Regions from separate parts of the Streptomyces sp. NBC_00989 genome, predicted to be linked through region 1. Evidence: riboswitches for the same ligand, from Rfam matches in the RefSeq annotation. Region 1 holds a riboswitch; the other holds the start of a gene.
What was found. A riboswitch is a leader RNA that binds a small molecule or an ion and turns the genes downstream of it on or off. The one in region 1 is predicted to bind thiamine pyrophosphate.

Region 2: linked by a shared signal. The riboswitch ahead of thiO (glycine oxidase ThiO) and the one ahead of thiC (phosphomethylpyrimidine synthase ThiC) in region 1 are both predicted to bind thiamine pyrophosphate.

What each region holds. Positions count from the first base shown of each region.
Region 1 is NZ_CP108728.1:5,921,341-5,926,403, forward strand. It holds gene OG714_RS26145 (YibE/F family protein) at 100-1,611, opposite strand; TPP riboswitch at 1,683-1,872, shown strand; gene thiC (phosphomethylpyrimidine synthase ThiC) at 1,865-3,703, shown strand; gene OG714_RS26155 (serine hydrolase domain-containing protein) at 3,714-4,946, opposite strand.
Region 2 is NZ_CP108728.1:8,297,250-8,302,312, forward strand. It holds gene OG714_RS37105 (thiazole synthase) at 1-341, opposite strand, end outside; gene thiS (sulfur carrier protein ThiS) at 345-545, opposite strand; gene thiO (glycine oxidase ThiO) at 542-1,705, opposite strand; TPP riboswitch at 1,703-1,814, opposite strand; gene OG714_RS37120 (hypothetical protein) at 1,866-2,204, shown strand; gene OG714_RS37125 (NAD(P)/FAD-dependent oxidoreductase) at 2,249-3,478, shown strand; gene OG714_RS37130 (Rv2175c family DNA-binding protein) at 3,543-3,914, shown strand; gene thiE (thiamine phosphate synthase) at 4,033-4,692, shown strand; gene metF (methylenetetrahydrofolate reductase [NAD(P)H]) at 4,803-5,063, shown strand, end outside.

The DNA.
Region 1 (5,063 bases):
TCTCCGGGCCCGGCGATCCGCAGTAACGCTTCTGCGCGGCCCTCTGGACCGGTTCTCGCCGCCCACCGCAGTGCTTCCGGCGCTCAGTGTGTGCGCCGCTCAGTGCTTGCGGCGCCGGCCCTTCCCGCCGCGCGCCGTCGCGGGCTTGGCACTCGGCGCCGCCGTGGCCGTCGTAGCCGTATCCGCTGCGGTCGCACCCGCCGGAACCGCCTCGGGCCCCGGGCGGTCCGCCGAGACCACCAGGGCCGCGAGGGCCGTGGTGACCGGTACCGACGCGACCAGGCCGATCGAGCCCACCAGCGTGCGCACGATCTCCTCGGCGACCAACTCGCTGTTGGCGACCGCCCCCACGCTGCTCTGCGCGATGGAGAAGAGCAGCAGCAGGGGCAGGGCCGCGCCCGCGTAGGCGAGGACGAGCGTGTTGACGACGGATGCGATGTGGTCGCGGCCGATGCGGATGCCGGCGCGGTACAGCCCGCGCCAGCCCATCGACGGGTTGGCCTCGTGCAGCTCCCAGACCGCCGACGTCTGCGTGACCGTCACATCGTCGAGCACGCCGAGCGAACCGATGATGACGCCGGCGAGCAGCAGACCGCTCATGTCGATCGACGGGTACAGCCCGTGGATCAGGCCCGTGTTGTCGTCCGTGTTGCCGGTCAGCGCGGCCCAGCCGATGAACACCGAGCCCAGGACGCCGATCAGCACCAGCGACATCAGGGTGCCGAGCACCGCCACGGACGTACGGGCCGACAGGCCGTGGCACATGTAGAGGGCGATCAGCATGATGGCGCTCGATCCGACCACCGCCACGATCAGCGGGTTCGAGCCGTGCAGGATCGCGGGCAGGATGAAGAAGTTCAGGATCATGAAGCTGATGGCCAGCGCGACCAGCGCCATGACACCGCGCAGCCGGCCCACCACCACGACGGCCAGGGCGAAGATCCCGGCGAGCAGCGCCATCGGGAACTTACGGTTCACATCGGTGACGGAGTACTGCAGATCCCTGGGCGCGGAGGGCTCGTACGCGACCACGACCTTCTCGCCCTGATGCAACTGCCGTGACTGGTCGGGCTGCACGATCTCCGTGAACGTACGACCCTTGTCCTTGCCGGTGGAGACCGTGACCGTGGCCTTCTTGCAGGTGCCGGCGGCCTCCTGGGCGGCCGAGGAGCCCTCGGCGGTGGAGGTGTCGCCGGTCGAGCCCCCGCCCGAGGCGTTCACCGACGCGCAGCTCACGCTGACGACCTTGGTGACCGTCGCCTGCTGTGTCTGCCGGTCGAAGCCGACGCCGGTGCGCTTGTGCGACGGGGCGCCGCCGGGCCAGAGCACCACCATGCCGACCACGACCGCCACCGTGAACGGGATCAGGATCGCCGCGATGACCTTCCGCAGATGCCGGGAGACGGGGGCTGCGGGGCCATGGCTGTGGGAATGACCGTGCCCACCGCCCGCGCCGGAACCGTGTCCGCTGTCCCCACCCGGTCCGTGCCCGCCGTCCCCACCCGATCCGTGGTCGTGCCCGGAACCGGAACCGTGGTCGTGGCCGGATCCCTGGTCGTGGCCATGCGGCGGCCCGGTCGGCGGGAACGGGGGCTGCTGTGTCGTGGTCACCGCCCGATCATCGCAAGAACGCCGGGGGCCCACTGTTCAGCGCGCCACTTATGACGCTAGCGTGGAGGCACCTTTGCACACGCGGGAGCTCGGAGCACCGGGCTGAGAGGGCGCTGACCTTCGTCTCTGCGATGTTTCACGGGAAACGTCACCCGAATCGAGTGATGTTTCACATGAAACATCGGCTGACGGAAGCCGCTGCGTCGACCGCCGAACCTGTTACCGGGTAATGCCGGCGTAGGGAGTAGGTCTCATGACCAACAAGGACGCACGCACGCCTGCCTTCAGCCAGGACGAACAGCCCATTCCGGGCGAAGAGTCCGCACGGGCCGAGCTGTTCACACCGGCCCAGCAGTCCGCGGAGGCCGGGAAGTCCATCGGCTGGCACAAGGGGTACGTCGCGGGTTCGCGCCCCGATCTGCGGGTGCCGGTCCGTCAGGTGCACCTCACCAACGGGGAGTCGGTGACGCTGTACGACACCTCCGGCCCGTACACCGATCCGCTCGTCGACACCGACGTCCGCAGGGGGCTGGCGCCGCTGCGGGAGAACTGGATCATCGCGCGCGGCGACACCGAGCAGTACGCGGGCCGCCCGGTCCGCCCCGAGGACGACGGGATCAAGCACACCTCACCGCGCGGTGGCCTGCGCAACCTCGACGCGGTCTTCCCGGGGCGGCCGCGTCAGCCGCGGCGCGGACGGGAGGGCACGCCGGTCACGCAACTCGCCTATGCGCGACGGGGTGAGATCACGCCCGAGATGGAGTTCGTGGCCGTACGGGAGAACGTCGCACCCGAGGTGGTCCGCGAGGAGATCGCGGCCGGGCGGGCGGTGCTGCCGGCCAACGTCAACCATCCCGAGATCGAGCCGATGATCATCGGCAAGCGGTTCCTGGTGAAAGTCAACGCCAACATCGGCAATTCCGCGGTCACTTCCTCCATCGAGGAGGAGGTCGAGAAGATGACCTGGGCGACCCGCTGGGGTGCCGACACGGTCATGGACCTGTCCACCGGCCGCAACATCCACACCACCCGCGAGTGGGTGCTGCGCAACTCCCCCGTCCCCATCGGCACGGTGCCGCTCTATCAGGCGCTCGAAAAGGTCGACGGCCGCGCCGAGGAGCTGACCTGGGACATCTACAAGGACACGGTCGTCGAACAGGCCGAACAGGGCGTGGACTACATGACCGTCCACGCGGGCGTGCGACTGCCGTTCGTACCGCTGACGGCGAACCGCAAGACGGGCATCGTCTCGCGCGGCGGCTCGATCATGGCGGCCTGGTGCCTGGCGCACCACAAGGAATCGTTCCTGTACGAGAACTTCGAGGAGCTGTGCGAGATTCTCGCCGCTTACGACGTCACGTACTCGCTCGGCGACGGCCTGCGGCCGGGTTCGATCGCGGACGCCAACGACGCGGCGCAGTTCGCTGAGTTGAGGACGCTCGGGGAACTCAACACGATCGCGAAGCGTTTCAACGTACAGACCATGATCGAGGGCCCGGGACATGTCCCGATGCACAAGATCAAGGAGAACATCGACCTTCAGCAGGAGATCTGTGATGAAGCTCCGTTCTATACGCTCGGCCCGCTGACGACGGACGTCGCGCCGGCGTACGACCACATCACCTCCGGCATCGGTGCCGCGATGATCGCCTGGTGGGGCACGGCCATGCTCTGCTATGTCACGCCCAAGGAGCACTTGGGCCTGCCCAATCGTGACGACGTCAAGACCGGCGTCATCACCTACAAGATCGCCGCCCACGCAGCCGACCTCGCCAAGGGGCACCCCGGTGCGCAGGAATGGGACGACGCGCTGTCCGACGCCCGCTTCGAGTTCCGCTGGGAGGACCAGTTCAACCTGGCTCTCGACCCGGACACGGCACGGGAGTTCCACGACGAGACGCTTCCGGCGGAGCCGGCCAAGACGGCGCACTTCTGCTCGATGTGCGGGCCGAAGTTCTGCTCGATGAAGATCTCCCAGGACATCCGCCGTGAGCACGGTGGCACCAAGGCGGAGGTCGAGGAGGGCATGGCCCGGAAGTCGCAGGAGTTCGCTGCGGCGGGCAACCGGGTGTACCTGCCGATCGCCGACTGACGACAACCGTCTAGCTCTCTGGTGCACCTTCGGCAGGCCTGGCGCACAGGGCGTGGTCGATGAGGACCCCCGTCGCGTGGTTGAGGGCGGTCAGGTCTGGCGGCGCGGTGGTGGTCGTGATGGAGACGGTCACCGCCCGCCTGCCGTCCGCGGTCACTGCGGGGCGGGTGTTGGTGCCTGCGCCGTCGCCCTCGTGTGTGTAGTAGTAACCGCCGCAGGAGAGGGGGATCTCGCGGAGGCCGAGGCCGTAGGTTCCCTCGGGCATCTCGGCCACGTCCTCCGGGTCGTCGGTTCGTTCGACGGTCCGGCGCATCTCGCGCCACTCCTCGGCGGGGAGCAGCCGGCCGCCGACCAGGGCACGGAAGAAGGTGTTCAGGTCGGCGGAGGTGCTCACCACACCGGAGTCCGCGGTGTGCTGGAGGCTGTGGTCGGTGACGTCGAGGCGCTTGCCGTCGGCGGTCGTCAGGTAGGCGTTCACGTGCGGGTCGGGCAGGAACGGGTCGAGCCCGGGGATGGTGGTGTTCCGCAGGCCCAGCTTCGCGATCACCCGGTGTTCGACCAGGTCCCGCCAGCTCGCGCCGCCGGCCTTCTCCGCGATCATCCCGGCCAGCAGGTAGTTGGTGTTGGAGTACGCCCAGCGGGTGGGCCCGCCCGGCTGGGGCACGAACACCGGCCGGTGCTTCATCGCCACCGCGACCAGGTCGGCGGTGGGGGTGGCGTCGTAGCGGTTCTCGTCGAAGTGGTTGATCAGCGCGTCCTGGATCTCCGGGTCGTCGACGTAGTCGTACAGGCCGCTGGTCTGGCGGAGCAGGTCGCGGACGGTGATGCGGCTGCCGTCGTTGCCGTTGCCCGAGACGACCGACGGGAGCCAGCGTTCGACGGTGTCGTCGAGCGACAGGCGCTTCTCCGCGACGAGTTGCAGGACCACGGTCGCCACGAACGTCTTCGTCGTGCTCGCCACGCGGAAGTGCGCGTTCCAGGGGACCGGGTCCGCGGAGTCGGCCGTCCGGGTGCCGATGCGTGCCATGAGCGGCGGGCCGTTCGGCCCGTCGACCCTGGCCAGCACGTTCACATCGCCGCCGCCGGCCTTTCGTACGGCTGCGAGGTCGTGGCGGAGCGTGCGCTCCGTGTAGGAGGGCCTCGCCGCTGTGTGCCCTCCGGTGGCGGTTGCCGCCAGGGGTGAGCCCAGTGCGATGAGTGCTGCTGCCAGCACGGTGGCTCCGGCCTTCTTCGACGACGGCATCTGCGTGGTCGTATCCCCCGGTGTTCTGGTTCCTGGTCGGTGACGATCACCAGCCAACCGGAGCTGTCGGCGCGAGGGGATGGGACTGTCCTCCGGATGAGGGGTGCACCTGCCCCC
Region 2 (5,063 bases), 2.4 Mb from region 1:
TCGATCGGGTCGGGCAGCAACGTGCGCTCGTCCGCGATCACTTCGAGTTTGATCAGCGATGTCCCCAGTGCCTCGCGCGCCAGCCGCGCCGTCAACACCGCCTCGCCCGCCGTGAAGCAGCCCGCGGTGTTGGGCAGCACCCGGATGCCGAGCCGTTCCAGGACGGACAGCACCGAGCCGTGCACGGAGGCGTCGACGCGCCGCATCGCGACCGTCGTCAGCTCCGTGCCGGAGGCCACCAGCGCACGTTCCAGGACGTCGAGGCTGGGCGCACCTCCGGTGCCCATGATCAGTCGGGACGTGAAGGACGTACCGCCGAGGAGGAAGGGGTCGTCGGCCATGGGTCAGCCTCCTTGGACGGCGGTGAGGACCTCGACGCGGTCTCCCTCGGAGAGGGACGTCGACGGCCACTCCGCGCGCGGGACGACGGTTTCGTTGAGGGCGGCGGCCACACCCGAGGGGGCCGGGGTGAGGGACCGTACGAGCACGTCGAGGCGCGTGCCGGGAGCGATCTCCTGGTGCTCGCCGTTGACGGAGATGTTCATGCGGGCTGCTCCACGAGTTCTGTACGGGCGAACCGCTTCGGGGTGAACGGGCGTGCCTCGTCCGGGAGTTCACCGGTACTGAGCGCGTGCGCCAGGGCGTCGCCGGTGACCGGGGTGAGCAGTACGCCGTTGCGGTAGTGCCCGGTGGCCAGCAGCAGGCCCGGCAGCGCGGTCGGGCCCAGCAGGGGTGCGTTGTCGGGGGAGCCGGGGCGCAGTCCGGCCCGGGTCTCGGTGAGCGGCAGTTCGGTGATCCCGGGGACCAACTCGTGGGCGTCGCGCAGCAGTTCGTAGACGCCGCCGGCCGTCACGGTCGTGTCCCAGCCGAGTTCCTCGCTGGTCGCGCCGACGACCAGCTCGCCGTTCGCGCGCGGCACCAGGTACACCTGGCTGCCGCGCACCACGGCCCGCACGGTGCGGTTCAGGAACGGCGCGTGGCGCTCCGGCACGGTCAGCCGCAGCATCTGCCCCTTCACGGGCCGTACGGGCGGCAGGACGTCGTCCGGGACGCCCTTCAGGCGCCCGCTGAGGCTGCCGGCGGCGAGCACCACCTGGCCCGCGCCCAGCACCTCGCCCTCGCGCGTGAGGACCCCCGTGGCGCGGTCCCGTTCGACCGTGAGCCGCTCGGCCCACGTCCGGTGGAGGACGACCCCGGCGCGCTCGCAGGCGGCCACCAGCGCGGCCGCCAGCCGCCGCGGGTCGACCTGGTGGTCCCCGTCGACCCTGAGCCCCCCGCGCACGCCCGGCGCGAGCATCGGCTCCAGGCGGCGGCACTCGCGCCCGGACAGCCACTCGGAGCGCAGGCCCGACTGGTGCTGAAGGGCGTGCAGTTCGCGCAGATGGGCGCGGTCGTCGGCGTCCAGGGCGACGGCGAGCGTGCCGCAGCGCCGGTAGCCGAGGTCGAGGCCGGTGAGGTCGGTCAGCTCGGCCGCGAAGTCCGGGTAGCGGTGCGCCGAGGCGAGGTTGAGGGCGAGCAGGGTCTGTTCGCCGTGGTGGAGTTCGGTGACGGCGGCCAGCATCCCGGCGGCCACCTGGGCGGCCCCGCCGCCCGGCTCGGGGTCCACCACGGCCGTGGCGAAGCCGCGTTGGGCCGCGCGCCAGGCCGTGACCAGGCCGATGATCCCGCCCCCGACGACGAGGACGTCTGAGTTGTGTGCAGGCATGGGCGTCCAGCCCCTCCCTTCGCCGGCATGACCCGGATCAGGTTCGTACGGTCGGAGGCCGCCAGCCTCCCTCTCAGCCCGGTGCGTCCGGACTCCCGCGAGTGCTTTACGTTGGCCACCCTAGCCCGTGCCTTGTGCGCCAGTAAGGGAGCCTCTGTCCATGGCCCGCTCGCTCGACGGTCTCGTCCTCGCCCCCGTCGCGGACCAGGCCCCAGGTCAGGTCGGCACCCGCACCCGGTTCGCGTACCACGAGAAGGACGGCGAGATCTGGGCCGAGTACGCGGGCGGCGACGTCGTACGGGGGTGTCTCGTCGGCACGCGCGCGGGGGACCGGCTCGACTTCCGGTACGTGCAGTTGAAGACGGACGGGACGACGTCCTCCGGGCACTGCGTGTCCGATGTGGTCGAGTTGCCCGACGGCCGTGTGCGCCTCGATGAGACCTGGGAATGGGAGTCCCAGGCGGGAAACGGGACCAGCACTGTGGAACAGGTCACCTGACGCGCCCGCTGACTGACAAATTGTCAGGTGTCTATGGTGATCGAGTGAGCGAGCAGACGCGGGAACAGGGCACGGCGGCAGGGCGGCGCGTGGTCGTCGTCGGCGCGGGCATGGCCGGGGTGCAGACCGCGGTCGCGCTGCGGGACCAGGGCTTCACCGGTACCGTCACCCTGATCGGCGCGGAACCCCATCAGCCGTACGACCGGCCCCCGCTGTCCAAGGCCGTCCTGCTCGGCAAGGCCGAGGGCTCCGCCTTCGACGTCGACTTCGAGGCGCTCGGCATCGAAGTGCAGCTGGGGCGCGAGGTGTTGGGCGTGCGCCCCGCCGACCACGAACTGGACACCGCCGAGGGCCCGGTGCCCTACGACGTCCTCGTCCTCGCCACCGGTGCCGAACCGATCCGGTTGCCGGGCGCCGACGGTGTCCCCGGGGTACATCTGCTGCGCACCCTGGACGACGCCGAGCGGCTGCGGCCGGTGCTCGCGCGGCAGCACGACATCGTGGTGGTCGGCGCGGGCTGGATCGGCGCGGAGTTCGCCACGGCCGCGCGCGAGGCGGGCTGCGCGGTGACCGTCGTAGAGGCTGCGGACCGGCCGCTCGCGGGTGCGCTGCCCGCCGAGGTGGCCGCGCCGATGGCCGCCTGGTACACCGCCGCCGGTGCTTCCCTTCGGACGCACGCACGCGTGGCGCACGTCGAACCCGGCGAGGTGGTCCTCGACGACGGCACCCGGCTGCCCGCGGGCGCCGTCGTGGTCGGCATCGGCGCCCGCCCCGCCACCGCCTGGTTGCAGGGCTCCGGCATCGAACTGGGCGCGCACCGCGAGGTCCTCGCCGACGACGGGCTGCGCACCTCGGTGCCGGACGTGTACGCGGTCGGCGACTGCGCCTCCTTCCCTTCGGGAAGGTACGGCGAGCGACTTCTGGTCCACCACTGGGACAACGCCCTCCAGGGTCCGCGCACGGTCGCCGCGAACATCGTGGGGGAGACCCCGGCGGTGTACGACCCGGTGCCGTACTTCTGGTCGGAGCAGTTCGGCCGCTTCGTCCAGTACGCCGGTCACCACGCGTCCGCCGACACCACCCTGTGGCGCGGCGACCCGGCCACCCCGGCCTGGAGCGTCTGCTGGCTGCGCGGGGACCGTCTGGTGGCCCTCCTGGCGGTCGGCCGCCCCCGTGACCTGGCCCAGGGCCGGCGTCTGATCGAGGCGGCCACGCCCCTGGATCCCAAGGTGCTGGCGGATGCTTCTGTGCCGATGAAGGCGGCTATCGCCTAGTTCGTCCCCCCGGGTCGGACCGGCCCGACTTCCGACTGTCAGTCCGGGATGGCACGCTGTTTACGTGACCGAGATTGACGCAAAGATCGATGCTCTCGTCCCCGCCTGGCTCACGCTGCCCGACATCGCAGAGGTGCTCGATGTCGAGGTGACACGCGTGCGGCAGCTGGTCAAGGACGGCCAAGTCATCGCCGTACGCCGTGGTGAGAACCGCGCGCTGCACGTCCCCGCCGCCTTCATCGACGGGGTCGAGCAGAAGGTCGTCAAGGGCCTCACGGGGACCCTGACGCTCCTGCGGGACGACGGCTTCTCCGACGAAGAGATGCTCGAGTGGCTCTTCACCCCCGACCCCAGCCTGCCCGGCACCCCCGCGCAGGCCCTGAGCGAGAATCGCGGCACGGAGGTGAAGCGCCGCGCCCAGGCGCTCGCCGTCTGACCCGCACGACCGACCGGTGCACGGGCCGCGGCGACGCGAGGGCCTGCCTGGAAGGGCCCTGCCCGCGGCCCGTGCGCGACACCACCACACGACAAGCAGGACAACGGGGGACACACGCATGCCCGACACCGCCGCAGCCGCCGCCCGCGCGGAACTCGCCGACGCCCGCGTCTACCTCTGCACGGACGCCCGCCGGAGCCAGGGCGACCTCGCGGAGTTCCTGGACGCGGTCCTGGCCGGCGGGGTCGACATCGTGCAGCTGCGCGACAAGGGCATGGAGGCCGCCGAGGAGCTGGAGCACCTCCAGGTGTTCGCCGACGCCTGCGCCCGGCACGGCAGACTCCTCGCGGTCAACGACCGCGCGGACGTCGCCCACGCCGCCGGTGCCGACGTACTGCACCTGGGCCAGGGCGACCTCCCCGTCCCCGCGGCCCGCGCGATCCTCGGCGAGGACGTCCTGATCGGCCGCTCCACGCACGCCGAGTCCGAAGCGGCCGCGGCCGCCGTCCAGGAGGGCGTGGACTACTTCTGCACGGGCCCGTGCTGGCCCACCCCCACCAAGCCCGGCCGCCACGCCCCCGGCCTCGACCTGGTCCGGTACACGGCCGCCCTGGGCACCGACCGCCCCTGGTTCGCCATCGGCGGCATCGACCTCGGCAACCTCGACGAGGTCCTCGAAGCGGGCGCCCGCCGCGTCGTCGTCGTACGGGCCATCACGGAGGCCGACGACCCGGGCGCGGCGGCGGCGGAGTTCGCGAAGCGGCTGCGGCAGCTCTGACGGGCGTCCAGGAGTCGTGCTGTTGTCCGGTGGGTGGACAAGAGGGCGACAAACCAGGCAAATTCCCGGTTCCGGTTGGGTGACCGGCGCCCCCTGACTAACCTGCGGGTATGGCCTTCGGAACCGCATCCACCAGGACTGATCGCGCACGCACCGTGCGCGACATGCTCGCGACCGGCAAGAGGACGTACTCGTTCGAGTTCTCCGCGCCGAAAACCCCCAAGGGCGAGCGGAACCTGTGGAGCGCGTTGCGGCGGGTCGAGGCGGTCGCCCCCGACTTCGTCTCGGTGACGTACGGTGCCGGCGGCTCGACCCGTGCGGGCACCGTCAAGGAGACCGAGCAGATCGTCGCCGACACGACGCTCACCCCC